2 regions of the Clostridium sp. AF34-13 genome follow, and region 2 is predicted to be linked to the other one. Evidence: riboswitches for the same ligand, from Rfam matches in the RefSeq annotation. Region 2 holds a riboswitch; the other holds the start of a gene.

Region 1 (12,480 bases), on a different contig from region 2:
TTCGATACCTGTTACAACTGTCTTACCAACTTCTTCCTTAACACCAAGGATTTCAAGTTCGTCGTTGAGGTGAAGTGTACCACGCTCTACTCTACCTGTAGCAACTGTACCACGACCTGTGATTGTGAATACATCCTCTACTGGCATAAGGAATGGCTTATCTGTATCACGCTCTGGGTTAGGGATGTACTCATCAACTGTGTCCATGAGTTCCATAATCTTGTCTCCCCACTCGCTGTTAGGATCTTCAAGAGCTTTAAGAGCTGAACCTTTGATGATTGGACAATCTTCAAATCCGTACTCTTCAAGAGCTTCTGTTACTTCCATCTCTACTAACTCGATAAGTTCAGGATCGTCAACCATATCGCACTTGTTAAGGAATACTACGATATAAGGAACGTTTACCTGACGAGAAAGTAAGATATGCTCTTTTGTCTGAGCCATAACACCGTCAGTAGCAGCAACAACAAGGATAGCACCGTCCATCTGAGCAGCACCTGTGATCATGTTCTTTACATAATCAGCATGACCTGGGCAGTCAACATGAGCGTAATGTCTCTTTTCTGTCTCATACTCAACATGAGCTGTAGAGATTGTGATACCTCTTTCTCTCTCTTCTGGAGCCTTATCAATGTTCTCGAAATCTACTGCTGCGTTACCAGCAACTCTAGCTGCAAGTGTCTTTGTGATAGCAGCAGTAAGTGTTGTCTTACCATGATCTACGTGACCGATAGTACCAATGTTACAATGAGGTTTAGTTCTTTCAAACTTTTCTTTAGCCATTTTTAATTGTCCTCCTTAAATTCATAGGCTTTGCCTAACTAATTTTCATTTTCGATTTTCGCGTTATTATAACACTATAAAAAGTATTATATTGCAAATCAATATATTTTTCAAGTCTTTTTGATGACTTTTACATGGAAAAGACTTTTAAAATCACCTTTTAAAAATCTTTTCCATAAGAATTTATATATAATGTTGTTGTCAACTATATTCTGACTTCAACTGTTAAGAATTATTCTGCATTCTTACCTGCAAGAACCTTGTCCTGAACATTCTTAGGACACTGCTGGTATCTCTCAAAGAACATTGAGTAGTTACCACGTCCCTGTGTTGCAGAACGAAGCTCTGTAGAATATCCGAACATTTCAGCAAGTGGAACGAAAGCTTTAACTATCTTTCCACCACCGATGTCATCCATTCCTTCAATCTGTCCACGCTTAGCGTTAAGACTTCCGATAACATCACCCATGTATTCCTCAGGCATAGTAACTTCAACCTTCATGATAGGCTCAAGTAATACTGCGTTACCTTTCTTCATAGCATCCTTGAATGCCATAGAACCTGCGATATGGAATGCCATTTCTGATGAATCGACTTCATGGTATGAACCATCCCATACAGTAGCATGAACACCGAGTACAGGGAATCCACCGAGGATACCAGCCTGAGCTGCTTCTTCGATACCTTCACCAACGGCTGGGATGTATTCCTTAGGAATAGCGCCACCTACTACTGTTGACTCAAACTTAAATGGTTCTTCACCGTTAGGATCCATAGGCTCAAACTTAACTTTACAATGTCCGTACTGACCACGTCCACCTGACTGCTTAGCATATTTGCTATCAATATCAACAGCAGTTGTAAATGTCTCTTTGTAAGCAACCTGTGGAGCACCTACATTAGCTTCTACATTGAACTCACGAAGAAGTCTGTCTACGATAACTTCAAGATGAAGCTCACCCATACCTGCGATGATTGTCTGACCAGTCTCCTGATCTGTATGAGCTTTGAATGTTGGATCTTCTTCAGCAAGTTTTGCTAAAGCTTCACCCATCTTACCCTGGTCATTCTTTGTCTTAGGCTCAATAGCGAGCTCGATAACAGGCTCAGGGAATTCCATAGATTCAAGAATAACAGGATGCTGCTCATCACAGATTGTATCACCTGTTGTTGTAATCTTAAATCCTACTGCCGCTGCGATATCACCAGAGTAAACTTTGTCGATTTCACTACGGCTGTTAGCATGCATCTGCACGATACGACCTACACGCTCTTTCTTCTGCTTTGTTGCATTAAGAACATATGAACCTGAGTTTAATGTTCCTGAATACACACGGAAGAATGCAAGCTTTCCAACGAATGGATCAGTCATAATCTTGAATGCAAGTGCTGCGAATGGCTCGTCATCAGAAGATTTACGAACTACTTCGTTTCCTTCTTCATCTGTACCTGTGATATCAGGGATATCTGTTGGTGCAGGCATGAATTCAACTACGCCATCAAGTAACTTCTGAACACCCTTGTTCTTATATGCAGAACCACAATATACAGGTACTGCTTCACAAGCGATTGTTCCTTTACGAAGTGCTTTCTTTAACTCATCGATAGTTGGCTCTTCACCTTCGAGATATTTCTCTAATAAGTCATCATCTAACTCACAGACTTTCTCGATAAGGTTGTTGTGCCACTCATCAGCGAGGTCTTTGAGGTCATCAGGAATATCTGTAATCTCGATATCTGTTCCCTCATCATTTTTATAGTAATATGCATCCATTTCAAAAAGGTCGATAAGTCCGATAAAGCTGTCTTCCTTACCGATTGGAATCTGAACAGGGATAGCATTTTTTCCAAGACGATCAATGATTGTCTGTACTGACATGAAGAAATCAGCACCCATTTTATCCATCTTGTTGATGAATGCCATACGAGGTACATTGTATGTGTCAGCCTGACGCCATACATTCTCTGACTGAGGCTCAACACCAGCCTTAGCATCAAATACACCTACAGCACCATCAAGTACACGGAGTGAACGCTCAACCTCAACTGTGAAGTCTACGTGACCCGGTGTATCAATGATGTTGATACGATGCTCTAAAGCACCTTTTTTCTTCTTATGATGATCTTCAAGTGTCCAATGGCATGTTGTAGCAGCAGAAGTGATTGTGATACCTCTTTCTTTTTCCTGCTCCATCCAGTCCATTGTTGAGGCACCGTCATGTGTCTCACCGATCTTATAGTTTACACCTGTGTAATATAAGATACGCTCTGTTAATGTAGTCTTACCGGCATCGATATGAGCCATGATACCGATATTTCTAGTTCTATCAAGTGGATATTCTCTTCCAGCCAAGACTCTTTACCTCCTTACCAACGATAATGTGCAAAAGCCTTATTAGCTTCAGCCATCTTATGCATGTCTTCTTTCTTCTTTACAGATGCGCCTGTATTGTTAGAAGCATCTAAAATCTCGTTAGCAAGTCTTTCTTTCATTGTTTTCTCACTTCTCTTACGAGAGTAGAGTGTAAGCCAACGAAGAGCTAAAGCCTGTCTTCTGTCAGGTCTAACTTCGATAGGCACCTGATATGTTGCACCACCGATACGTCTAGCTTTAACTTCGAGCTGTGGCATGATATTGTTCATAGCCTCCTCGAATACTTCAATAGCGTCCTTACCAGACTTCTCTGCAACTTCATCAAATGCACCATAAACGATTTTCTGAGCAACACCCTTTTTACCATCTAACATGATGTTGTTTACAAGCTTAGTAACAACCTTGTTCTTGTAAACTGGATCTGCTAACACGTCTCTTTTCTGTATATGTCCTTTACGTGGCACGTTACTTCCCTCCTTAACATTATTTAGCGATACTAACAGCCGACACTGCATTCTCGTATCACTATCATTAATTCATCGGTACTCACAATTTTTAAGTGTCCGCACCAGGTTAATTATGTGAAATTAATCCGGCACTTCTCCAAATTAGTGAATCTTACTTCTTAGGTCTCTTTGCTCCATACTTAGAACGACCCTGCTTTCTGTTTGCAACACCTGCTGTATCAAGTGTACCACGAACGATATGGTATCTTGTACCAGGTAAATCCTTTACTCTACCACCACGGATAAGAACTACGCTATGCTCCTGAAGGTTATGTCCTTCACCCGGAATGTAGCTAGTTACTTCGATACCGTTTGAGAGACGAACTCTGGCTGTTTTTCTAAGAGCTGAGTTAGGTTTCTTAGGTGTAGCAGTACGAACTGCAGTACAAACACCTCTCTTCTGTGGAGAGCTCTGTGCTACTGTTTTCTTGTTCAAAGAATTGTAAGTGTACTGAAGTGCAGGAGAATTAGACTTCTTTGTTGAGGCCTTTCTTCCTTTTCTTACTAACTGGTTAAATGTTGGCATTAATTTCACCTCCTATGTTTATAGTTAAAAAGTTCATGTATGCAAAAAACGCACACTCACTTAGTATAATAAGCAAGTATGCGCTTGTCAAGTGTTTTTTGGGATTTTTTATCTGTTTTTTTGTAACAGTTCAGCCATAAAAAGATAATTTGCAATACAATTAGCTTGTTTGCTAATTTATAAATATATGAAATTCAAGACGGAACTACTATATTTCTTCTTTCAGCTCAGATAAAACATCTTTTATGCTGCATAATGAAAATCCTTTGCGGTAAAGCTTTGCAATAATCTTTTGACTTTCTTCATATGATAATGAAGCGAGCATATCTGCATCTATGCCGAGTTTTTCTATCTGTCTTCTAAGTGCCGTACTGTCATCATAATCTATATTTTCAAGTGCAAGCTCTATATACTCGTCTGCTATATGCCTTTTATAAAGATCCTGTTTCATTCTCTTTATACTTCGGCTCTCATGATATATCTCAACAAATCTTTTCGCATAACGCTCATCATCTATATAATGAAAACTTCTGACATACTCAACCGCACTTTCCACGGCTTCTTCTGAAAAACCTGCCTTATTAAGTTTGTCAGTAAGCTCCCACTCTGTCCTGTCATTATGCTGTAATATAAGCATTGCTCTTTTTTTAGCCTTTAATATCTCATCACTTTTTTGTCTGTTGTCTTTATTATCTTCTATCATCGCCATGATATATCCTAAGCTTCTGTCTCACCGGCATTATTATCTGCTTCTGCCGTAACATCTGCCTGCTCATCAGCAAATACACTTTCCTCATCCTCTGTCTTGGTTTCTTTTGAGAATTTTTCTCTTACCTTTTCTTCTATCTCTGCCATAACATCAGGATGTTCTTTAAGGTATGTCTTGGCATTTTCCCTGCCCTGACCTATCTTGCTGCCGCCGTATGCATACCACGCACCACTCTTGTTTACTATGTCTTCTTTTGCAGCAAGGTCAAGTATATCACCCTCTCTTGATATACCCTCACCGTAGATAATGTCAACTTCTGCCTCACGGAATGGAGGTGCAACTTTATTTTTAACAACTTTTATGCGTGTACGGTTTCCGATGGCTTCACCATCTTTCTTTATCTGTTCACCGCGCCTTACCTCAAGCCTGATCGATGAATAATACTTAAGTGCACGGCCACCTGTAGTAGTCTCAGGATTTCCAAACATTACACCTACTTTTTCACGAAGCTGGTTTATAAATATAACCGTACAACTCGTCTTTCCTATGATAGCCGTAAGTTTTCTAAGTGCCTGTGACATAAGTCTTGCCTGAAGACCTACATGACTGTCTCCCATATCTCCCTCTATCTCAGCCTTTGGAACAAGTGCCGCAACTGAATCCACAATAACTATGTCTATCGCACCCGAACGAACCATAGTCTCCGTAATCTCAAGAGCCTGCTCACCTGTATCAGGCTGTGATATATATAAATTGTCAATATCGACACCTATCTTTTTTGCATATACCGGGTCAAGTGCGTGCTCTGCATCTATAAATCCTGCTATACCGCCTCTTTTTTGTACTTCTGCGACCATATGAAGTGCAACCGTAGTCTTACCACCTGACTCAGGTCCATATACCTCAACTACTCTGCCCTTTGGAACACCGCCTACTCCAAGAGCTATGTCAAGTGAAAGGGAACCTGACGGTACAGTTTCCACATTAAGATGTGCATTGTCTCCGAGCTTCATGACCGCACCCTTTCCGTAGTTTCTCTCTATCTGTGCCATAGCTGACTCTAACGCTTTTAACTTATTTTCATCAATATTTGGTTTTGCCATCTTCTAATCCTCCTTTTACGAACAGATGTTCCTAACATCTATATTATATTGTTTTTCAATACTTGTCAATCATTTTTTTCAGCAATGCTATAAGTGTAATGTATTATATTGTTTTTGCAAATACATTTCTATGTAATATTTTCACAAATCATTCCTAAGTTTTCTGTGCACTTCTTATAACAAAAATTGTGATTTAATGATTTTTCATAAGATTTCAAAAACATTCACAAAATATGGATTTTTTTTAATTTATTTTTCGTTTCACCTGACATGAATTTTGTGATAAAATAAAAATTACATTCTATAGTTAATTATTTTGAAAGGTCGTGTTTAAAATGACAGATATAAATATACACGAAGGAGATTTCTACAGACACTTTAAAGGACAGATATACCAGATACGCACCATTGCAACAAACAGTGAAGACGAAAGTCTTATGGTGGTTTATCAGGCAATGTACCCTCCTTTTAAAGTCTGGGTACGCCCACTGTCAATGTTTACCGAAAAACTTGACACTTCAAAATATCCTGATGCCGGGCAGACTTACCGTTTTGAAAAGATAAATTTTGATGACAGTCCTGATATTGACATCAACACATATAATAAGAATAAAACCGAAACTATCAAATCTGTGCACAACGATATAAAAAATACCACGACATTTTTACATAATAGTGAAAATGACATCAAAATATCTTCACCAAATGTCGTTTCAAACACAGATGCACCACAGGTAAGTGAGGACGATTTTATATCTGATGATATTTCCATATCAGATGAAGAAATGACTGATATTCTTTTATCCGGACAGGTTGAGCGAAAATTAACCGACAGACTTTCCGATAAACAGATAGCTGCCAAAGGCTTTATGATATTTCTTGATGCCGACAGCTACCATGACAAGCGGCTGATATTCCTTAGTCTCAGGCAATATTTAAACGATACCATGTTGAATAATATTGCAGTCACTCTCGACCTTGTTCTTGATGAAGGCAGTCCCGAACAGCATTTTGATACGATTTTAAACTGCCTCGAAACCCATGAACATTATGAATGTAACAGGCTTCGCTAAAAATGATAAAATGTACTCTCGGAATCTTCTGAACGAAGAATTTTGAAATGGATTTTTGATATATAATGACATTTTCGCAATACATACAAAGTATGTATGCGTACACGGTGTGTACGACGAGAAAATAGAAACAGTTTATCGGGAATACAGCCGAAACAACTCGTTTTGAGAAGATACTGCGAGTACATTAAATAAGAAATGAGGATAAATAAATGAAAGTAAATAAAGAAAGTATGCTTGTATATGCAATAACAGACAGACATTGGACAGGTGAAAAAACGCTTGAACAGCAGGTTGATGAAGTTCTTAAAAACGGTGCCACTTTTTTGCAAATACGCGAGAAAAATATGCCACATGATGAACTTGTAAAAGAGGCTGTCCTTATTAAAGAGATTGCAAAAAAATATAATGTTCCCGTTGTAATAGACGATGACATTTATGCCGTTATCGAGTCAGGTGTTGACGGTGTGCATATCGGTCAGAAAGATATGGATTATATTGAAGCAAGAAAACTTCTCGGTGATGACAAGATAATAGGTATGACGGCACCAAGTGTTGAACTTGCAAAGAAAGCAGAAAAACTCGGTGCTGACTATATCGGTGCAGGAGCGGTCTTTAACACAAGCACAAAAAAAGACACCAAACCACTTGAACTTAGCACACTTAGGGAAATATGCAGCAGCATTTCCATTCCAGTTGTCGCAATCGGTGGTATCGACCACTCGAATGTCAGAAAACTTAAGGGAACCAATATTGACGGAGTTGCCGTAATCTCCGCACTTTTTGGAGCAGATGACCCTGGCGAAGCCACTAGAGAACTTGTTTCAATTATGAAAGATGTAGTTAAATAAAAAAATTTTCGGAGGTAGCAATGAACACAACTCATAAGCTGCATATTTTTGATATGGACGGTACGATACTCGACTCAATGCCAATGTGGTCTACCATAGCATCGGATTATCTTGACTCATATGATATTCCACATGACGATGATGTAAATAAACTTATAGAGGCATACACACTTGAAAATGCCGCAAAATATTTTATAGAACTCGGACTTGATAAAACGATAGACGATATAATCAAAGATATTTATGATTTTTCTTTTAATAAATATAAAAATGAAATACCGGCAAAACCGGATATGGCAGAACTTTTGAAAAAACTTCATGAAACCGGTGAGACAATTATCCTTTTATCGGCATCACCTGTACAATGTGCCGTGGCTGCCTTTAAACGGCTTAACATCCTGGAATATTTTGATAAACTTTTTTCATGTCAGGATTTTGAGACAGATAAGACTGTTCCTGAAACTTTTATAAATGTAGCTGCTTCTCTAGGCTTTAAACCCGAAGATGCAATCGTATATGAAGATGCACTATATTCAATACGCTCGGCAAAAGCCGCAGGCTGCAAAACAGTCGCAATATATGATGACTTCGCCAGAAATGAATGGGACGAAATTTTAAAAACAGCAGATGAGATATTTATAACACCTGATATGCATAAAAATATAACAAAAATGTAAATAATATAATAGCGAAACTTTTGTAATCTTAGTAAAGCAGATATTCGCAATTTGTTTCATTACTTGCTCATATAAAATTATGAGGATATAACAACTGTTATATCCTCATAATCATTACAACTTAGATTAAGTTTCACAATCCCAAAAAATCATTCATCAAATATAGAAACAATTTCTCCGTCAAGAATCTTATTCATGTTCTTTACTGCACAGAAGTTTCCGCACATTGAGCAGGTATCTTCCTTTTCAGGCTTTGCTGATGCACGATAATTTCTTGCTTTTTCAGGGTCTATCGAATACTCAAATGTCTTTTCCCAGTCAAGTTCTTTTCTTGCCTGTCCCATATTGTCATCCCAGTCTCTTGCTCCCGGAACTCCTTTTGCTATATCGGCAGCATGGGCCGCTATCTTTGATGCGATTATTCCCTCTTTTACATCATTTACATCAGGAAGTCTAAGATGCTCAGCAGGTGTTACATAGCATAAGAATGATGCCCCATATGTAGCTGCTATCGCTCCACCTATCGCTGCTGTTATATGATCATATCCCGGTGCTATATCAGTAACAAGCGGTCCAAGTACATAGAATGGTGCTCCCTTGCACATTGCCTGCTGTACTTCCATATTTGCCTTAATCTGGTTAAGCGGCATATGTCCCGGTCCCTCTATCATTACCTGAACATCTTTTTCCCATGCTCTGTTTGTAAGCTCAGAAAGTGCTATAAGTTCCTCTATCTGTGCCGCATCAGTGGCATCCTTAAGACATCCCGGACGGCAGGCATCACCAAGACTCATTGTAACATCATACTGCCTGCATATATCGAGTACCTCATCATAATACTCATAGAACGGATTTTCATTTCCTGTCATCTCCATCCATGCATAAATGATAGAGCCACCTCTTGAAACTATATTCATGAGTCTTTTATTTCTCTTAAATTTTCTTGCTGTCTCTTTGTTTATTCCACAATGAATAGTCATAAAGTCAACACCGTCCTCAGCGTGCATTCTTACAACATCAATCCACTCTTTTGCAGTAATATCCTTAAGTGCTTTCTTATAATAAACAACGGCATCATAAATCGGAACAGTTCCGATAACGGCAGGACATTCACTTGTGAGTTTGCGTCTGAATACCTGTGTATCGCCGCATGAACTTAAATCCATAATAGCTTCTGCACCCATATCAACGGCACTCTTAACTTTTTCCATCTCCATGTCAAGATCAGTCCAGTCTCTCGATGTTCCGAGATTGACATTTATCTTTGTTCTAAGTTTTGTTCCTATTCCACTCGGCTTTAAACACTTGTGGTTTTTATTGGCAGGAATAATAACCTGTCCCTTTGCAACAAGCTTTATAAGCTCATCCTTATCAATCTTTTCATCCTCAGCAACTGCAAGAAGTTCCTTTGTGTAAATACCTTTTCTAGCGGCATCCATCTGTGTAGCGTATTCCATTTTTACCTCATTTCTGCACACATCTTTTGTGCGTAATTATTTTTCTGTTGACCTAAAACATGGCAAAACCAGCGTTTTGCAACAAGAATTGTGAAACAATTCTTGTTGGCATCACGCTATGTTATGAGCATTTCCCTATACATAAAAAACTCCGGATAACTGATGTAATACACCAGTCTCCGGAGTGACCATGCAAAATATTTAAAACATATGTGAACCATTTAAACAGAAGTTTTAAATCTTTAATATTTATAACTATCTATATATAAATATTAAAAATTTCAAACCGTAATCCACATAAACAATATCTGCCTACGACAGTACTAACTGTATCAGGTCATATGGGTCGGATAAAATCCCTCTCAGCATTAAGCTCCCCAGATGTATTTGATTATATTTACTTTCAATACTAATGTCAAGATATTTTTTACATTTTAACATACGAAAATGAAAGGCTGAACTGTTACTACGAAATTTCCTGCCCGATAACACCTTTATCACCAAATGTCAAGTATTGACTATCACCCACAAAAAAGCTACCATTATATTAAAACTTTTTATTAAGATTTTAAGGAAAAATCTGTCTTAAATTGTATTTTTCTAAAATATATTTGGAGGTTATTTATGATACTGGGGCTTTCCATTTACTTTATTCTGATGAATTTCTATGTTTTTAGCATTTTAGGCTGGGTTTATGAGAGCACTTTTGTTTCGATAAGAACCGGAAAGCCTGTCAACAGAGGCTTTCTCGTCGGTCCGATGCTTCCTTTATACGGTACGGGTGCTACTCTTGTTTATGTACTTTTACGACCTGTTTCCAGTCACCCGTCACTGCTTTACGCTCTCGGTATGCTTATTGCTACTGTTATAGAATACATCACATCTTATGTGCTTGAAAAACTTTTTCATGCTAAATGGTGGGATTACTCAAAAGCCCCTTACAATTTAAACGGCAGGATTGCCATTATCCCCTCTATGTTCTGGGGATTTCTGACTTTATTTTTGTTTGATGTCCTTGAACCGTTTGCAATATGGCTTATCGGTCTTATACCCGAGGCAACAGGGCTAAAAATACTTGCAGTTCTTATCTTGATTTCACTTGCCGATCTGACATACACAATTATTGAAACTGTTAATTTCAGAAAACAGTTGGAAACACTTTATACATTCAGACAGGAACTTGAACAGCAGTTTCAGGAATTACAGCTTAACTCATTGAAAGATGACCTCTTGGCAAAAATCGGTCTAAGTGAAAAAATAGAAAATATCCGTGAAAAACTTGCATCCTTAAAAGAAACTGTTATTGAAGAACCTAAGCTACGCCTTATTGAAGAAAAATTAAGTGATTATCGTGAAAAAAGCCGTTCTCTGTTAAAAAACAAACACTTTTTCATGGGAAACAGGCGTATTGTGGATGCATTCCCAACTATGCGATTTATTCCTAAAAATAAATCATCAATATCAGTAAAGGAGATGATTGGATATATAAATACAAAAGTCAAAAAAAATAATAAAGACTGACTGCCGGTTTGATTTTCACCGGTATATGTATTACATCATGTAACATTCAGAGCACATGAAATCCATTAAAGAAAGCAGGAATATTATGAAGATCATTAAAAGAAGCGGTTCAGAAAACGAGTTTGATGCAGATAAGATAATCGCCGCAATAAGCAAAGCAAATACAGAAGTTCCGACTATGGAACGCCTTTCAGAAGAACAGATAGCTGAAATAGCATCAAATGTTGAAAGTATATGCGAAGAAATGCACCGTGCCTTAAATGTTGAAGAGATACAGGATCTTGTCGAAGACCAGATAATGAACAAGCGTGCATTTGCCCTTGCCAGAAAGTATATAACCTACCGCTACAACAGGGCACTTGTAAGAAAATCAAATTCAACTGACAAACAGATCTTAAGTCTTATCGAATGTGACAATGAGGAAGTCATGCAGGAAAATTCCAACAAAAACCCTACTGTAAACAGCGTCCAGCGTGACTATATGGCTGGTGAAGTAAGCAAGGATATAACTAAAAGATTTTTACTTCCTGAGGATATTGTCAGAGCACACGAACAGGGAATAATCCACTTTCACGACTCAGATTATTTTGCACAGCATATGCACAACTGCTGCCTTGTAAACCTTGAGGATATGCTCCAGAACGGCACTGTCATAAGCGAGACTATGATAGACACACCAAAAAGTTTTGCCACTGCGTGCAATATTGCAACACAGAGTATCGCACAAATAGCAAGTTCACAGTATGGCGGTCAGAGTTTTTCACTTGCACATCTCGCTCCGTTTGTCGATGTGAGCCGCAAAAAATATTTTAAACAGGTAACTGCTGAATTTGAGACCGCAGGAATAAATTATACTCATGAACAGGTTGAAAAAGTTGTCGAGATAAGAGTTAAAGACGA
Region 2 (12,480 bases):
CCTTGATTATGCAGACAAAATGGCAAGACTTGCTTATCTTGACAATGACAACGAAAATGCACTCGATTTTATGTGGTTTTTATGGGCAGGTCACAAGTCACCACTCTGCGGCCGTGTCATAAAGACCTTTGAGAGAAGTATGATAAACGATGAGAATACATGGCATGAACCGACAAACCCTTACTACAGATTTTATCATACTGAAAAGACCTGCAATATGATACTTCACGAATTTGGTCTTTTCTCACCTGAATCACATATCATAAACGGTCACACCCCTGTAAAAACTATTGAGGGAGAATCACCCATAAGGGCAAACGGAAAACTTCTTGTGATAGACGGCGGTTTCAGCAAAGCCTACCACGAAACAACCGGTATCGCCGGATACACGCTTATATTTAATTCACATGGAATGAGGATCAAAGCACACCACCCATTTGAAAGTGTGTATAAAGCACTTAGAGATAATAAAGATATAGACTCAGAATCTGAGATAGTTTACACGGCAAGTCCAAGAATACTTGTCAAGGATACCGAAAACGGTAAACAGATACGAGATGAAATTTCAGACCTTAAGATGCTTCTTGGCAGTGATGTGGTAAATTAAAAGATATTAAAAGGTCTTGCCATATGACAAGACCTTATTCATTCGTAAAAATACTGGTTTATTTAGGTGCGTGCCACCCACATGAAAGCTTTCCGCTTTCATGTGAAATCAACTATTTATCTTCGCTCAAAAAACAACCAAATGTAAAAAACTATCCTTCATCTCCAAAATCTATATTCTGCGTGCTTTTCTTATGACAACGCACATTATAAAATACCAAAGCAAATACGAACAATATATCTGCTCCATAAAAAATGTATCTCTTGTTTCTATTTTCTTTTATTTCTTTCAATGACAATTCTTCGCTGTCCTTTAAAATGTACTCCCCATATTTCTTAGTGTAGTCTTTCTTTTCATGTTCTTCCGGATTACACAATAAACCAATCCATTTGTATGTTATTTTCTGTCCTTTCAGATCAGTAAGCGTTATATATTTGTCATTGAAATTGCAATATATCGTATTGACTTTACCATTCTGTGAATATGTTTTAAATGCAAATTTATTATGCGAATAATATACTATTTTCTCATCATACATTCCAGCTGGTCTAAAATAATCCACTGGTAATGTCAAGCCACTTGTCGACCAGTCATATACCAAAACATCATCACAATACATATTCAAAAATGGCATATGCTCTTTTTTATCATCTTCATATATATAAACTCTTTTTTCAATATTCCTGTCAGCATCCTTATAAAATTTCCCTTTATCATCAATATGTTTATAATATCCAATCCTCGCTTTATTTGGGAAAAATATTCCTGCCAAATAAAATATTGCCACTATTAAAATTATTCCAATAATATTTATTATTTTTCGCTTTTTCATATACTCCCCCTATCAACGGTATGCAACTAAACATATTGAACTTGTATATCTATAAGTAGTATCTCCCCATCCACCATCATATTCATCTCCATTCCAAGTTTTTGCTTTAATAGGATCTCCATTGTATATAAGTACTGCTGAAGCAGTTCCTGGTTTATGACCCCAAAATGCTCCATCTTTATACCTTCTTCTCATGACATGATAATCTTGATATAATTTATTTCCGATTCCCTGCTTATTACTTTTTCCAGTTCTAATTGCAATCAACTTCCAATCACTTGTAACCGTTCGTACATCTGATGGAGATATTTTTCTACATTCATATTTTCTATTATTTAAATCTTTTATAACTAAATCTCTAATATATGACTCTGTAAAATTATAACTAAATTTATATCCACACGCTTCTCCTGGATCTTTCCTTTTACTCAAATCAACTGCATATGCATAACAATTAATATCACTATTGTTTGTAATATACTTCCAGTAATAATTCTTACCACTAGGTGATTTAGAGTGTTTTGTCACCCATGTCGGTACATTACCACTATAATTACTTGCATTTACCGGTGTATTTTCGCAATATGCATACATATTATGTGAAAACATTCCAAAACCTGTGTCTGTATATCTATCCATATTTATCATACGCTTTATTGATGAAGCATAATATCTGTTATTCAAATAATAAAAACCACTTTCCTCATCATAATAATATCCTCTATATCTCAATGGATTAATTTGGGCAATCTCTTTATCACCTGACTGATTTACTATCTCTCCCCAGCCATTATATATATATTCAACTATTTTTTTCCCGGCGGTATTATATATTCCTGTTATACTTCCCTGCTCATCTGTATTATAAATATACTGAACACCATTATATTTAAATCCTATCGGTATTCCATAAACATCATAATTAAACCATATCGCCTCTTTATCATTTTTTTGTAATATCAGCTTGTCTTCATCATAATAGTATTTTGTAATACTATCACCTGTATTTTTACAAACACGACGACCATTCATGTCATATTTATATTCTGCAATCTTTTTACCTGATTCATTATCAATCTCAGATAATTTATTTCCAAAACTCCATTTCATACTATATTTATTCATATATCTTATAGGATTTCCAACATCATCATAGGTTATATCTTTCCCACGAACCCTAATTAATTGATCCTTAAATTTATCATTATAGAAATAGTTTTCCTGACTTTCATATTTGTTTAATTCATTTGCAGGAATTCCATAACTATAATTAAATGACTTTACAGCAACAATATTTCCACCACCATCATATTCATAAATATATGTTTTCCCTGCATCTTTATTATCTTCTCTTACAAGCTCCATCAAATTATTATATTCATAATTTTCTTTAACAGATCCATTTTCTGTTATTTCATATAATAAACCATATTCATTATATTTGTAGCATATTTTTTTACCAAATTCATTAATTATCTTTTCTGAATCATTTTGCGAAAAATATTGCTTTTTTAAAATTGTACTACCTTTAAATGATATATTTTTTTCACTTTTATTTTGATAAGATTCTAAATCTCCTACACTATAAATATAGGTATCTAAATCTGTCCTATATTTTTCCTCTAATATTTCTCCATTATACTTTATTTTTTTATCCCATTCATATCCATTAATATCTTTTTGTATGCTAAATCCGTCACTGAGTTGCTCAGCTATAATCTCATCTTCATCATTATACTTATAATTATAAATAACATTATTGACATTATCGTAACATCTTGTCAACTTATAATGATCATCTGCATCATATTTCCAGCTATATTTCTTTGTTCCATTTTCTACATAATCTGTCACATTTCCAATTTCATCTGTTATTAAATTATAATCATAACCGTTTGCCATCGTTATACTTGTATTATTTGTTGATACAGATTTTCGTTCATATATCATTTTATCATTTATTGACAGCTTTGTCACTTCACCATCCGTATATCCGTATTTATATTCAACACCATTATGTTTGACTGTCTTCAATCCTTTTTTTCCATAATTATATTCATTATAAATTTGATTTTTTCCATCATAGGCACATTTTGCATATAAATCTCCATCTTTATTATAAATATATAACGAATATGTATTTCCAGACATCTCTACCACTTTTCTTAGATATAATATGTTATTTATCTTTATTACCTTATTTCCATTTGAATCATAATATTTCTCTATATCATCACCTCTTTTTAAGTGATAAATATATTTTACAACATTGTTTTCAACTTTTTTTTGAATAATACTATCGTATTTATTTATTTTGTTATATGTTTTTTCATCTAAAGATAATTCAATCGTTTCATTTACATCCCCACTATCCATTACAATATCATCATATGCATCTTGAATACCATCTTTATTCTCATCTCTTTGTACCGGACTATAACCTCCCTCTTTATCAGATTGAAATGTTTCAACCTGACTTAAATATTTTTGTCCAAATTTATCAGTGTATTCTGCATATGCCTCAAAATATTTACTTCCTTCACGAAATTTAAATTCCATACCATTCTTGTATCCACTTACCTTTTTAAAGCTTTCATCATCAAATCTTGTAAATAAGTTGATTTTCTGATATTCAATGTCCTCTATTCCGATTTTTCCTGTATTATTATCATAAAACATAGTAATATTCTTATACTTTGGAAGTTTGTATTGCTCAAGATTTTTTAATTTATTTATAGCTGTATTATCTTTCTCTATTTCCAATATAGATGCATTAATTTTAACTGCTTTTGAAATAATCACCCCCTGACATGTAAATTGCTGACAATTAATTTCAACATTTCCATTGGGTGCATATATTATACCACTAGAAATATAAGAATTTCCATTTATAATTATATTTCCATTTTTTGAATATAATATGGCATTATCCATTATCAGCTTCTGTCCATCTATCTTAATATCTTTTTCTGTCATAAGATTCCCTGAAAAGTTTGTATCTGCCGCCCTCATGTCATAATTATTTTTAGAATAAATATTTCCTGTAAATTTAAATTTTTCACCCTCACTATTTTCAGAAAATTCCAATTCTCTTTCATCTGAATTTTCATACTGATATACTATACCATCTGATAATTTAGAAATATTTTGATTTTGATTTTCATTCTTTATCTTCTTCCCATTTATACTTAAATCTCCAGTCATTATACTTTCTTTATAATATTCATCTTTTATTTCTGCATTAACCTTACTAGCTGAATAATTACCGACTATTCCACAAATTATAATTGTTAAACTTAAAATATTTGCTAAAATTTTTTCATATTTCTTCATATTTTCCCTCCACTATACTTTACTATCGTCTGCTATTTGTATATTGTTTTTATTATTGCTTTTTATCACCCCTATCTTTTGTTACTTTTATACAAATATTTACTACTTTTCCATAATATCATCATTGTTTTGCCCTGTCAAATATTTTTATCATCAAATATTTATATTCATTTCTGACAATACAATTCTTTTCTTCTGTTTTCTAAGTCAAACAGACTAGTGCAATGTATCAATGATACATTACACTAGTCTGCTAAATCTTTATATTTATTTTTCTCCGAAAATCTTTCCTGCAACCACTGCTATCACAATAGTAACAGCCATATCAGGCAATGTATTTCCGACAGGTATATCTACAGTCATAAGATAACGGTAGAGTATAAATCCGATAACCCAGATGATTGCATTTATCATATCAACTTTCTTACTGCTCTTATCTGCTTTTAAGATAAAGTAATCTGCTATCTGTATAGCTATCATTGGTGCGAACACCGAACCGATAAGGTACATGAAGTCTGTTATATCATCCATAGGGAATAATATTGCTGCAACTGTTCCGATTACGGTTACTGCTATTGTCACATATTTTCCGTTTAATTTTGATAAAATAGTTTCACTTGATATTCCGGCTGAATATGCATCAAGGAATGTTGTTGTCACTGTTGAAAATACAACAATCAAAAGACCAACAATTCCAAGTCCTGCTTTTACCATTATCTGTGCAACATCACTTTCTCCCGTAAATATAGCTGCACCCATTCCTATAATATACATCCAGCAGCTTACGATTCCATAAACTATCGTGCTTACAAGTGTTGCCTTTACAGGCTCTTTTGCTTCTCTTGTATAATCACTTATAAGTGGAAGCCATGACAACGGCATAGCTACCGCAAGCTCTACTGCTGCTCCAAAGCTCATGCTGTCGCCTGATACTTTTACTCCTGATGTATCGCTAAAGAATATAACCTTACACATTATTATAGTAAGAATAAATAATGCAGCCATTGCAACAGTATTTATTTTTCCAAGATTTGTTATTCCAATCACAACCCAGAGAATAATAAGAGCACCGATTACAAGACACCACACCCAGTTTCCTGTATTAAATATTCCATTTGCTGCAAGTGCTCCATCATAGATCATAATAGAAGTCCATCCCACAAGCTGGAGCACATTTAAAAATGCAAAAAATTTGCTTCCATCCGCACCAAAACTCATAGTAACAGTATCCATTGCACTTTTTCTTTCTTTTCCACCTATGATTCCTGCACAAAAAAGCATAAGGCAACCTATAATATGACCGATTATGATAGCAAGTATTCCTTTACCAAAACCGAGCGATGCAAACGATGTTCCCGTAAGTATCTCGGCTATCGAAAGTCCGGCTCCAAACCATATAAGCCCGTTTTCAAATAATGATGTTCTTCCCTTGTTTTCCATTTAATTCCTCTTTCTTACTTCTTATTATTTCTTTTCTTGTTATCTTATATAAATATTTGTGAAACTCCCAATAAACTATATTTTGTTTTTGCAACTTTACATATCATAAACAAGGAGCTTATGACATTTAATATAGTATAAAGTCTTTCAAATATAACGGATTGCTCCATTGCTACGCAATTTTGACCCTTATTTCATAAATTCATTGTCACACGCAAATGCGTGGTTCATAGGTCCGCTTCCCTTTCCAAGATCAAGCATTGCCGCAAGTGCTCCTGATATATAATCCTTTGCCCTGAGTACCGCCTTATCAAGGTCATATCCTTTTGCAAGATTTGATGCTATGGCACTTGACAAAGTACATCCGGTTCCATGAGTATTAGGATTGTCTATCCTCTTTCCCGTAAACCACTTGTAATCACCATTTCTATATAATAGGTCATTTGCATCATTTATCTGATGACCGCCTTTCATAAGCACTGCACAGTCAAATTTTTCACTTATAAACTTTGCCGCTTCTACCATGTCATTTTCATTCTCAATCTTCATTCCTGATAAAACTTCACCCTCAGGTATGTTTGGTGTGAGAACTGTTGCTATCGGAAGCAGTTTTTTCTTTAATGTACTTATCGCATCATCAGTTATGAGTTTTGCACCGCTTGTCGCAACCATAACGGGGTCAACAACTATATTTTTTGCCTTATACTCTATGAGTTTATCTGCGATTTTTTCTATAAGTCCGCTTGCCGATACCATTCCTATCTTTACCGCATCAGGGTAAATGTCCGTGAATATCTCGTCAATCTGCTCTCCTAAAAATTCAGGTGTCACATCCATGATAGCAGTCACACCCGTAGTATTCTGTGCCGTAAGTGCAGTTATCGCACTCATCGCATATACTCCGTTGCTTATCATTGTTTTTATATCAGCCTGAATTCCTGCTCCACCGCTTGAATCACTTCCTGCTATTGTTAATGCTGTTTTCAAAATTTATGTCCTCCTTTTTTTATTTATGTACTCTCGGTATCTGCGAAACTATCACCAATCTGCCTGAGTCAAACGGATATTGACAATCCGTTCCACTACCTGCTCGTAACACTATTAACTGCTATCGCAGAATATCAGTTTCGCAATTTCCTATAATCGTGCTACATCATATAAAAAGCCACAAAAAAAGAATATACATAACTACCATGCATATTCTCAACATAAATCATTGCAAATCTATACCGACAACTTCCTACGCTGGCATTATCCATCAGGTTATAAGGGTTAAGATACGCAATCTACTCTCAGCCTGTTTCACGCACAAGCTCCCCCGCATCGGCTATTATACATTAAGTTTATAATTAGTGCAAGTTGTTTACAGTATTTTTATGGCTGAACTGTTAATCTTCATCAAACTATGGTATAATTATTTTAGAAAGAAATTTTTCAAAATTATAATCTGAAAACAGACCAATAGGTCAATAGGTCAAAATGAAAAGGAGGGATTTCTATGGATATTGCAGCACTCTCTATGGGCATATCACAGGCAGATGTAATAAATAATGTTGAAACCGCAGTTCTTGCAAAAAGTCTAGATACAATGAAAGAAAGCGGAGCCGGTCTTATTGACATGATGAATCGTTCTGCTATGGAAAGGTCTGTCAATCCGGAACTCGGTGCAAATATTGATATTACGATATAAAACTGTTTTCTAAAAATTAACCCCCATCTATGTTGTGAATATTTTCATTATACAGATGGGGTAGTTTTTTATTCTTTTTTACTCTATTATTAAATGAGCTGTTGACCTTATAATATCAGTAAAATGTTCAACTTCTCCTTTAGAATATCTATTATTTTCTATCTTATAAGAAAGTAGCTGTCAACACCTAATTTTACATCTAAATACAATAATCACTCCATCCACCCTCATCAGTCCCTACACAACTGTTTCGTACCATAAGTTTTCCCTCAAGTTCTGTCCTGACAACACTTTTATGTCCTCCACGCATACGGTCAACTAAAAGATATAATGCAAACTTCCCCATCTCCTCTTTAGGAAGTCTTACTGTTGTAAGCATAGGTCTTGTATATTGTGCTTCTTCTATATCATCACTTGCTATTATAGATGGAATATAATACCTGTTTTTATTTGTTTCAAGGAATTTTAACATCCCGATAGCTGTTATATCGTTTGCACAATATATTCCTGTCGGTCTGTCCTCCGACTGCATAAATTTCTGCATTGCCGCAAACCCCTCCGCTTCTGTCTGCCCGGTCTGTACTATATAATCTGCCTCCGGGTCGATGTCATGTCTGTGCAATGCCTCAAGATACCCACGATACCTCGCTTCATTGTAGCAGTCACCAACATAACCTATACTTGTATGCCCTAGTGATATAAGATATTCTACTGCCATCATGGCAACTTTCTTTCCGTCACACAAAACCTCATCAACCTCATAATTTGTTGAATTACGGTTTACCGAAACGACATTTTTAAATTTGTTATTGAGTTTTTTCAATGCGTCTTTATTACATTTACCAATGATTATAAGACCGTCACATTTCTGCTCAAGCTCATCATACATTTTATCTACCAGCAGATTAAGATCCTCATGGCGGCATTTTTTATCATTTGAAAAAACAGGCATATACCAGACCTTTGTCAATATTGCAACCTGTTTATGTATCTCACTTTCTATCACCCGCAGCAGTTCATTAAAAAACGGATCTGCCGTTGCCTTTTCCATTCGTGTCATAAGAACACTGACATAATAGACTTTTTCTTCCTTCTCCTTAACTCCCATCTTTAGATTTCTTGCAGCAGTATTTGGGGTGTAATTAAGCTCTATCGCAATCTTCCAGATTTTGTCACGAAGCTTGGGAGATGAACATTTATAATTTGGATTGTTGAGCACGCGTGAAACAGTCGAAGCCGATACACCTGCTCTCTCTGCTATTTTCTTGATTGACATGATTTTTTCCTTTCTTACTTAAGGATGTACTCTATGAACAACTTTTGTCTTTTCCCACTTACATTATATTCATACTCTTTCCCTAGGACAACAATAATATTTGAAATCGTTTTCACACACTGCAATCCCCTGATATTCAGGTATTTCATAATTATATACATATAATATTTCAGCCAAAAAATCCCCTGACATAGCTAATCAGATATCTGCCCCCTCTCTGCTGCCTGCCTGATAATGTTAAAATTGCTGGGTTTTCCGTATTTTCATCCTGTTTCCACAAACTCTCCCCAATTAACTTTATTTGTTCACATTTATTAACATATATTTCACATTTAAAACATTACAAGTTCACACTTCCACGATAATATAAACCCATCAAATGAAACAAAATCATTTGATAAGTGCTTAAATTTTTTTCATACCTTCTCCAAACAGTTAAGCGAAAGCTTGACTGTTAGAACCGCTTTCTCCAGCGGTTCTTTTTTTTCGGCAAAACAAAAAACGCAGCTTTATGAAACTCAATTCACAAAACTGCGTTTTTTATCTGACACGCTGCCAACAGATAGCAATTTTTATGTAAACATACATTGCTATCTGCTTTTGACCCTTGCATCATGCTATTTGACAACGGCACCGTTTTCCCTGTTTCTACAGGAATATATACTTACATACAAACAATACCGCAAGTATATACATTAAAGGTTTAACTTTCTTTGCTTTTCCACAAAATACATTGATAACTACATATGATATAACACCGAGTGCGATTCCCTCTGAAATGCTATACATAAGCGGCATTGCAAGAAGTGCAAGATATGCCGGTACTGACTCTGTAAGGTCTGTAAAATCTACACTTATGATTGATGAAATCATAAGGAAACCTACAAAGATAAGTGCAGGTGCAGTAGCAAATGAAGGAATTGCAGTAAATATAGGTGCGAAGATTATCGCAAGCAGGAACATAATACCCGTTACTGCTGCCGAAAGTCCGGTGCGTCCTCCTGCAAGTACACCGGCTGATGACTCAACATATGTTGTAGTTGTTGATGTTCCAAGAACAGCTCCGACTGATGTTGCGATAGCATCGGCAAGAAGTGCAGGCTTGATTCTTGGAAGTTTTTCGTTTTCATCGAGCATACCTGCTTTTGTTGATACACCGATAAGTGTTCCAAGTGTATCAAAAATATCTACAAAGAGGAATGCAAAAAGTACAACGATAAAATCAAGGATTCTGATGCTTGAAAAATCGGCTTTAAAGCACTGTCCAAATGTATCTCCGATAGCTGTAATATCTATCATCTTAAGTGTAGGATATAATGAATAAAATCCGGTGTCAGGATTCGGAACATAAATTCCGACAAGCTGGCACAACATTCCAAGTATCCATGTACTTAATATTCCGATAAGAATAGAACCTTTAACATTTTTTGCATAGAGAATAACTGTTATAAACAATCCGACAAGTGCAAGTAATGCTCCAATTCCTACAGTATGGAAATTTTTTGTAAATCTGACATAAGTAAGAAGTGTAGAATCATCAGCTACTACTATCTTTGCACCCTGAAGTCCGATAAATGCAATGAATAAACCGATACCTGCACTTACACCTTTTTTAAGTGAAGACGGAATTGCATTAAATATAGCTTCACGCACATTTGTAAGCGAGAGCACGATAAATATAAGACCTTCTACAAATACCGCAAGAAGTGCTACTTTCCATGAATATCCCATATTTGCACAAACTGTTCCTGCCATATATGCATTAAGTCCCATACCCGGTGCAAGTGCAAATGGATAATTTGCAAGAAGTGCCATAGCCATACAGCCGATAAACGATGCAATAGCTGTCGCAAGAAGTACCGCATCACGGTTCATTCCCGTGCCGCTCAAAATGTTTGGGTTTACGGCAAGTATATATGCCATAGCCATAAATGTAGTAAGACCAGCTATAACTTCGGTCTTTACATTTGTATTATTTTCCTTTAACTTAAATAACTTATTTAACATAAATAATTATGTCTCCTTTTTTGTATTCTACTTTCCCTCATATGTAATCAATGATGTCACATCATACTTAGCAAGTTTTTCTCTTCCTTTAAGACCGGCAAGTTCGAGCAGGAATAAAATCTTAACTACTTCACCGCCGAGTTCCTCGACAAGCCCTGCACAGGCTTCAATAGTTCCGCCTGTTGCGATAAGATCATCCACAAGAAGAACTTTCTGTCCCGGCTTTATTGCATCCTTATGAATTTCAATCTCAGCCGTTCCATATTCAAGGGCATACGATGCCGTAACTGTCTCACATGGAAGTTTGCCCTTTTTGCGGCACGGAACAAATCCTTTGCCGAGTGCATATGCAATAGGCATACCGAAAATAAATCCTCTTGATTCAGTACCGACAACAACATCAAAATCAACATCCCTGACAGCCTCTATCATGGAATCAATAGCAAGTTTAAGCCCGTCCGGATCCTGTATCACTGATGTAATATCACGAAACATTATGCCTTTGCTTGGAAAATCCGGAATACATCTTACATAGTCCTCTAATTTCTTCATTTTATCTGTATCCTCCTTTTAAAATAAGCTAATAAGTAATTGCGAAACTAATTTTAGGTTGTGTTAATTGCACACATTATATGCATTTCGCAAATGCTTAAAATAAGATAATGTCACCTCTCTTATGAGGGAACAGTAACTGCATTTAACAATGCACAATCTTTTTTATTATAGCAAAAAATCACCATATTATCAATATTTGTAACAGTTCAGCCATAAAATCAGGGTAACAGTTCAGCCTTCCATTTATTACATTCATAAACCTGCCAGCAAACTGTCAGTCACTGCTACGCAGCTTATGTTTACCTCATATAATAAATAAAAGGCTATTCTACCGTAAAAATATAATCAGCAATACAATGAGCAATCTCAGATATTATCGATTATATTTTTATGGCTGAACTGTTACTAAGATTAAAATAATGTAAATTTACAAATATATACAATGACAAATACTATCAGGTACACAACCGGTATGCCACGATACAGTCCTTTAAAGTCCTGTCTGCTCATAGTCATATGTAATATGATTGAAATAAATACATACCACAAAAGTACAGTCTGCCATACCGCTAATGCCGCACCATAAACAGTAAGATAATAATAAATACCCGCACTTGTCAATGCACCGCAGAATACCGGTGCTATCGAAGCCAATGCCTGCTGAATTGACCTCATTATTATATTTCCCCTTGTCACATACTCGACATATCCGAGCCTGTCACCGTCAGGATGAAAGAATA

What was found. Region 2 has a riboswitch for thiamine pyrophosphate ahead of thiD (bifunctional hydroxymethylpyrimidine kinase/phosphomethylpyrimidine kinase). Riboswitches for the same ligand answer to the same signal wherever they lie in the genome.
Region 1: another riboswitch for thiamine pyrophosphate. It lies ahead of thiC (phosphomethylpyrimidine synthase ThiC); the one in region 2 lies ahead of thiD (bifunctional hydroxymethylpyrimidine kinase/phosphomethylpyrimidine kinase).

The regions. Positions count from the first base shown of each region.
Region 1 covers NZ_QUEB01000013.1:50,740-63,219, forward strand. The annotation lists gene tuf (elongation factor Tu) at 1-783, opposite strand, end outside; gene fusA (elongation factor G) at 1,016-3,136, opposite strand; gene rpsG (30S ribosomal protein S7) at 3,151-3,621, opposite strand; gene rpsL (30S ribosomal protein S12) at 3,776-4,189, opposite strand; gene DWZ63_RS11670 (regulatory protein RecX) at 4,398-4,898, opposite strand; gene recA (recombinase RecA) at 4,907-6,001, opposite strand; gene DWZ63_RS11680 (DUF1653 domain-containing protein) at 6,337-7,074, shown strand; gene thiE (thiamine phosphate synthase) at 7,287-7,925, shown strand; gene DWZ63_RS11690 (HAD family phosphatase) at 7,946-8,602, shown strand; gene thiC (phosphomethylpyrimidine synthase ThiC) at 8,752-10,059, opposite strand; TPP riboswitch at 10,352-10,449, opposite strand; gene DWZ63_RS11700 (hypothetical protein) at 10,684-11,580, shown strand; gene nrdD (anaerobic ribonucleoside-triphosphate reductase) at 11,666-12,480, shown strand, end outside.
Region 2 covers NZ_QUEB01000014.1:10,660-23,139, reverse strand. The annotation lists gene DWZ63_RS12040 (fructose-bisphosphatase class III) at 1-607, shown strand, start outside; gene DWZ63_RS12035 (hypothetical protein) at 759-1,439, opposite strand; gene DWZ63_RS12030 (RHS repeat-associated core domain-containing protein) at 1,452-4,772, opposite strand; gene cytX (putative hydroxymethylpyrimidine transporter CytX) at 5,040-6,212, opposite strand; gene thiD (bifunctional hydroxymethylpyrimidine kinase/phosphomethylpyrimidine kinase) at 6,402-7,199, opposite strand; TPP riboswitch at 7,432-7,542, opposite strand; gene DWZ63_RS12015 (YjfB family protein) at 7,711-7,902, shown strand; gene DWZ63_RS12010 (LacI family DNA-binding transcriptional regulator) at 8,102-9,178, opposite strand; gene DWZ63_RS12005 (NCS2 family permease) at 9,827-11,185, opposite strand; gene DWZ63_RS12000 (adenine phosphoribosyltransferase) at 11,213-11,737, opposite strand; gene DWZ63_RS11995 (M50 family metallopeptidase) at 12,152-12,480, opposite strand, start outside.